Regions from separate parts of the Roseibium sp. AS2 genome, predicted to be linked through region 2. Evidence: predicted binding sites of a transcription regulator. Region 2 holds the regulator's gene; the other holds the start of a gene.
What was found. Region 2 encodes HrcA, which represses chaperone genes, less so after heat shock. Its sites were predicted from a motif close to GTTAGCACTCNCNNNNNGNGAGTGCTAAC; they were not measured.
Positions count from the first base shown of each region.

Region 1: a site for HrcA is predicted at 1,329-1,357, ahead of groES (co-chaperone GroES). Genes of this name have one in related genera too.

Region 1 is NZ_JBBMQN010000001.1:220,630-224,040, reverse strand. Features, by position in the region: gene groL (chaperonin GroEL) at 1-882, opposite strand, end outside; gene groES (co-chaperone GroES) at 940-1,227, opposite strand; gene WNZ15_RS00990 (hypothetical protein) at 1,496-2,074, opposite strand; gene WNZ15_RS00985 (sigma-54 dependent transcriptional regulator) at 2,283-3,411, opposite strand, start outside.
Region 2 is NZ_JBBMQN010000004.1:52,422-55,832, reverse strand. Features, by position in the region: gene rdgB (RdgB/HAM1 family non-canonical purine NTP pyrophosphatase) at 1-201, opposite strand, end outside; gene rph (ribonuclease PH) at 213-926, opposite strand; gene hrcA (heat-inducible transcriptional repressor HrcA) at 1,106-2,188, shown strand; gene moeB (molybdopterin-synthase adenylyltransferase MoeB) at 2,232-3,035, shown strand; gene gshB (glutathione synthase) at 3,198-3,411, shown strand, end outside.

The DNA.
Region 1 (3,411 bases), on a different contig from region 2:
GATGGCGAGGTCTTCCAGCATGGCCTTGCGGCGGTCGCCGAAGCCCGGAGCCTTGACAGCAGCGATTTTCAGGCCACCGCGCAGCTTGTTGACGACGAGGGTCGCAAGAGCTTCGCCTTCGACGTCTTCTGCAATGATCAGCAGCGGACGGGAAGACTGAACGACAGCTTCCAGGATCGGCAGCATGGCCTGCAGGTTGGAGAGTTTCTTCTCGTGCAGCAGGATGTAAGGCTTTTCCAGGTCGGCCAGCATCTTGTCGGCATTGGTGACGAAGTAAGGAGACAGGTAGCCGCGGTCGAACTGCATGCCTTCAACGACTTCAAGCTCGGTCTCGAGAGACTTGGCTTCCTCGACCGTGATCACGCCTTCGTTGCCGACTTTCTGCATGGCTTCGGCAATGTCCTGGCCGACCTGCTCGTCACCGTTCGCGGAAATGGTGCCGACCTGGGCAACTTCAGCGGAGGTGGTGATCGGCTTGGAAGCGGCTTCCAGGGCCTTGACGGCTTCGGCTGCGGCCATGTCGACGCCGCGCTTCAGGTCCATCGGGTTCATGCCGGCGGCAACAGCCTTGGCGCCTTCCTTGACGATGGACTGAGCCAGAACGGTCGCGGTGGTGGTTCCGTCGCCAGCGATGTCGTTGGTCTTGGAGGCCACTTCGCGCACCATCTGGGCGCCCATGTTCTCGAACTTGTCTTCAAGTTCGATTTCCTTGGCAACGGAAACACCGTCCTTGGTGATGCGCGGTGCGCCGAAGGACTTGTCGAGAACGACGTTACGGCCTTTCGGGCCGAGGGTCACCTTGACGGCGTTGGCGAGCGTGTCCACGCCGCGGAGCATGCGCTCGCGGGCGTCGGAACCGAATTTTACTTCTTTAGCAGACATGGGATCGTCTCACTTGTTTGTGGAATTTGATTGAGATCAGGAGCGGTTCGCTGGAACTTAAGCGATCACGCCCATGATGTCGGATTCCTTCATGATCAGGAGGTCTTCACCATCGATCTTGACTTCGGTGCCGGACCATTTGCCGAACAGAACGCGGTCGCCGGCCTTGACGTCGAGCGTAACGATCTCGCCATTGTCCTTGCGGGCGCCGTTGCCGACAGCGATGATTTCGCCTTCCTGCGGCTTCTCCTTGGCGGAGTCCGGAATGATGATGCCGCCAGCGGTCTTTTCTTCAGAGTCTACGCGGCGAACGACAACACGGTCGTGCAGTGGACGGAATGCCATAACACTGTTTCCTCTCATGAGCGCGCCCCCACGCATAAGGCAGCGCGCGAGACATGATCATTGGGTTGACATGCACGGAAGGATCGAGCCTCCCGTCGCGCGTTAGCACTCCTTAACAGCGAGTGCTAACGGCGCCATGGATTTATGAAGCCGCGTCGCTCTTGTCAATGCTTTGTGAAGATAAATCGTTCGCCCGAACCGCCTGTGTCGGCGATTGAGCCAGCCGAAACCGCGGCCCCGCAGCCTTGCCGGGGCCCGCAACCGGTCTTCAGTTGGCGTCGGTTGCAGCGCCGGTCACTGTAAAGGGCAGGGTGAAGGCGGACTGGGTGCCGCCGATCTCGTCCTTGAACCGGGTTTCGATCCGGTAGGCGCCCGCCGGCAGTCCGCTGAATTCGAAGGAGAGCGCCGCGGACAGCTCCCGCTGCCTGGTGCGGCCGCTGCCGGAAAAGGTCGCGAAATTGTCCTGTTCGGCCAGAACCTGGTCGGCAGGGGTCAGCAGACGGAAACTTGCCGTCAGTTCATAGGCATATCCGGTACCGGTCTCCCGGAACCCGTATCCGACGGGTTCGGCATAGACGGACAGGGGGTCCTCGCCCGTGAACACCGCTTCGCCGCGCGGGGTGTATTGCCCGTAGCCTGTCGAAGGACCGTTGGTGAAGGTGACGCGGGTGAAGGCAAGGCCCGATGCGGTCCAGGCCTGATCGAAGGCGTCGAGCGCATTCTGGAAAGCGGCGGGCGGGCTGGCGGCTTCGGACTGGGCTTGCGCGCCGGTCAATCCCGCAAGCAAACCGACGGCGATCAGACCGGCGGATACGATCCGCCCAGGAGCACGACTTCCAGCCACCATTCTCATATTCCCCGCACGCCGTTAAATCTTGTCGTTCTTAGCGATTTTGCCGATATAGACCGACTTGACCGATTACACAAGACAATGCGTGCGATGCGGTAAACACCCGTTCAAGCAAAGCCGAAATAATTCTCCGAGATTGAAGAGAACCGGAGTGGTCTTAAGGCCGTCCAGTCCGTGTCTGTGCATTCCGGTTACGGCTCTAAGCTCACATACACCGGGACGACCACGACTGCCGTTTGCGATAGATTGTCGAAGGACTGATTTCCAGCGCTGCCGCGGCCATCGAGATGTTGCCGTCAAAGGCATCCAGCGCATCTTCTATGATCCGCCGTTCCTGTGCCCAGAGCGGTTCGATCGTGCCGAACGGGCGGCTCGGGGGAGCGGCGCGGGAGCGTTCCCGGGACAGGTCGATCAGGGCGTTCGGCCGGGCGCTCTGGTCCCGGATCACCAGCGGCAGCATGTCGTAGGTGACTGCTGCGCCGTCGTTCATGACCACCATCTGCCGTATGGTGTTCTCAAGCTGACGAACGTTTCCGGGCCAGGCATAGGCAACGATCCGCGCTTCGGCGTCCGCGTCGAAGCCCTTGAAGGATCTGCGTTCCTCCGAGGAGTACCGGTCAAGGAACGTTTCCGCGAGCGGCAGGATGTCATCCCGGCGTTCGCGCAGGGGCGGAAGATGGATCGGCAACACGTGAAGGCGGTAATAGAGGTCTTCCCGGAACCGGCCGGCCGTGATTTCCGCCACCGGATTGCGGTTGGTGGCGCAGATGATGCGCGCATCGACCTTGCGGGTCTGCGTGTCACCGAGCCTCTGAAAGGTTCCCGTCTGCAGGAAGCGCAGCAGCTTGCTCTGCAGAAGAAGGTCCATTTCGCCGATTTCATCCAGAAACAGGGTGCCGCCATCGGCCTGTTCCGCGGCGCCGGCGCGATTGTCGGCCGCCCCGGTGAACGCGCCGCGCACATAACCGAAAATCTCGCTCTCGATGAGGTCGCGAGGAATGGCGGCGCAGTTCAGGGTGACGAAACGGCTGGCCTGCCGTTCCGACTGGTCGTGAACGGCATTGGCGCAGAGTTCCTTGCCTGTGCCGGATTCTCCGGTGATGAACACGGGCGCCTGCGAGGGGGCCATCCGGGCGATCTGGTCGTGAATGTCGCGCATCTGCGAAGACACGCCGATCAGCGGGGCCGGCCCGGCCTGGGACTGCCGGGAGGAGGGCACCGAAAGCTGGGCCGGGGATGCTGCGCTGTTGTTGCGCAGGATCACGGGCTCGCGAGGTTCCGGCACGGTCCTGGCTGCCGCGGCCGGCATCGGCCGGCGCTGGTCGAGCTGGAAG
Region 2 (3,411 bases):
CGCCTGCGCGGACGCCCGCGCCTTCAGCGCGGCGTTGGCCTCGAAGGTCAGCCCGGTTTCTTCCGGCTCGGGCAGACCCAGATCGCCCGCCGAGACCACATCGAACCCGAAAGGTTGCAGCAGTTCGTTGATCTCGCGGATCTTGCCCTTGTTGTGACTGGCAACAACGAGTTTTCCGGGTTCCAGGATGCGATGGCTCATGGATGCACTCCTCAGAGAATGGCCATCTTCTGCAGATCGACCAGCCGGCCGATGCCGGACTTGGCGAGGCCCAGAAGCTGGCCGAATTCCTCTTCGGAGAACGGCGCGCCTTCGGCCGTGCCCTGGATTTCGACAATGCCGCCGGTGCCGGTCAGGACGAAATTGGCGTCTGTTTCGGCATTGCTGTCCTCAGCGTAGTCGAGGTCCAGAACCGGAGTGCCTTCGTAGATGCCACAGGAGATCGCCGCGATATGGTCCTTCAGGACGGGCCTGGACACCATTTCGCGGGCCTTCATCCACTCGACGCAATCGCGCAGAGCGACCCAGGCGCCGGTGATCGCGGCCGTGCGGGTGCCGCCGTCGGCCTGGATGACATCGCAGTCGACGGAGATCTGGGCTTCGCCCAAAGCTTCGAGATCGACCACGGCGCGCAGGGACCGGCCGATCAGCCGCTGGATTTCCTGGGTCCGGCCCGATTGCTTGCCGGCGCTGGCCTCCCGGCGCATGCGGTCGCCGGTCGCGCGTGGCAACATGCCGTATTCCGCCGTTACCCAGCCCCGGTTCTGGCCGCGCAGCCAGGGCGGAACCCGCTCTTCGAGGCTGGCGGTGCACAGAACGTGCGTGTCGCCGAACTTGACCAGGCAGGAGCCTTCCGCATGTTTGGAGACGCTGCGTTCCAGCGTGACGGCACGCAGTTCGTCGGCGGCGCGTTTGGACGGACGCATGAATTTCCCTTTCAACCTTGGAGCCGGTGGAAACCGCTGGTTCCCGGCGTATTCGTTGAGGCCTTGTAGACCCCAATTTTGTCCGCCGTAAAGGGCCTGCTTCACGCGAAGACCATTTTGCGCCTATATCTTTGACAGGAAGGCTTCCGGCGGCCGCGAAAAGCACGCCCGGAACAGCGATCCCGAACCCTGGTGCTACCGGAGAACACACCTTGAGCCTGAGCGACCTCGACAAGAGATCCCGAGAAATCTTCCGCGCGATCGTCGAGACCTATCTGGAAACCGGTGAGCCGGTCGGGTCCCGCAACGTGTCCAGGAACCTGAGCGTGTCCCTGTCGCCGGCTTCCGTCCGCAACGTGATGTCGGACCTGGAACATCTGGGTCTGCTGCATGCCCCGCACACCAGTGCCGGGCGCCTGCCGACCGAAATCGGTCTGCGCTTTTTCGTCGACGCGCTTCTGGAGGTCGGCGACCTGACCCAGGAGGAGCGGCGCCAGATCGACGTGCAGGTTCGGGCCTCCCAGCAGGCCAATTCGGCGGAGCAGGTTCTGACCGAGGCCAGCCAGATGCTCTCGGGCCTGTCCATGGGGGCCGGTGTCGTGCTGACCCACAAGACCGACATGCGCCTGAAGCATATCGAATTCGTGCGCATCGAGCCCGGCAAGGCTCTGGCGGTGCTGGTCAGTGACGACGGCTCGGTGGAAAACCGGGTGGTCGAACTGCCGCCCAACCTGCCGTCCTCGGCGCTTGTGGAAGCGACCAACTATCTGAATGCCCAGATCCAGGGCAGGACCCTGTCGGAGATCCGCGCCGGACTTGAAAAGGTCCGCGATGCGGATCAGGCGGAACTCGACCAGCTCAGCCAGAAGGTGATCGACGCCGGGCTGGCGGTGTGGGGCGGGGAAAGCGCCAACGATCCCGGCACGCTGATCGTCAGGGGCCGGTCCAATCTGCTCACCGATCTGGACGCGGTCGAGGACCTGGAACGCATTCGCCTGCTGTTCGACGACCTGGAAAGCAAGAAAGACCTGATCCATTTGCTCGGCCTTGCGGAAAAGGGCGATGGCGTGCGCATCTTCATCGGTTCGGAAAACAATCTGTTCTCGCTGTCGGGCTCTTCCCTGGTGCTCTCGCCCTACCGGGACACCAGCCAGCGCATTGTCGGCGTCCTGGGCATCATCGGACCGACCCGGCTGAACTACGCCAGGGTGATCCCGATGGTGGACTACACCGCCCGGCTGGTCAGCCGGATCCTGAAATGACCGGGCCGAACCCGGCACGCGACTGATGACACGGAAAATCTGAATGCTCTCTCCCGCCGAACTGGAACGCTATGCACGCCACATCGTCATGCAGGAGATCGGCGGCGCCGGGCAGCAGAAGCTGAAGGCAGCCCGCGTGCTGGTGATCGGGGCGGGCGGTCTGGGCGCGCCCGTGCTGCAGTATCTTGCGGCTGCCGGCGTCGGCACGCTGGGTGTTGTCGATGACGACACCGTCACGCTGTCCAACCTGCAACGGCAGGTGATCCACGACACCGATCAGCTCGGCGAACCCAAGGTCGCCAGCGCGGCGGAGGCAATCGCGCGGCTCAATCCGAACGTGAAAGTGAATCCGTATCCGGTCCGCATCACCGGCCAGAATGCCATGGCGCTGGTTTCGGATTATGATCTTGTGATCGATGGAACGGACAATTTCGACACGCGGTACCTGATGTCGGATGTCTGCTTTTTTGCCGGGAAACCGCTGGTGACGGCCGCCGTCGGCCAGTTCGACGGCTCGATCACCACCCTGAAGCCGTATGAGAGCGATGCGGACGGCAATCCGAACCCCACCTACCGCTGCCTGTTCCCGCAAAAGCCGCGCGACGGCCTGTTGCCGACCTGCGCCCAGGCCGGCGTTCTGGGGGCGCTCACGGGCATCATCGGTGCCATGCAGGCCATGGAGGTGATCAAGGAACTGACCGGAACGGGCGAGGGACTGGTCGGCCGCATGATCCTGTTCGACGCGCGCGCCTTTCGCATGGAAACCATCCGGTACAGGCATTCGCCGAAGAACCCGCTCAGCGGCGATCATCCGAAGACCTGGGCGGAGATGCTGGAAGAGGGATAGAGGTCGGGACCTCACGCGCCCTGGGCCTGCCTGCACGGGTCGGGGCGTGGGCGCCCCTGGGTCGCCCCTCTGGACAATCGGCCACGCGCACCGCATATCTGCACCAATCGTTCCGAAAATCCCAATGGCGCCTGACAGGCGCCGCCCGCCGGGAGTTGCCTCATGGCTTTGAAAGTTGCGGTCCAGATGGACCATATCGCGTCCATCAACATTGCCGGAGACAGTGCCTTCGCGCTGATGCTGGAAGCGCAGGCGCGCGGCCATGAGCTCCATCACTACACGCCCGACCGGCTGGCCATGCGCGGCGACGACATCTTCTGTGCGCTCGAGCCGGTGGAGGTGCGCGACGAAAAGGGCAATCACTTCACTCTTGGCG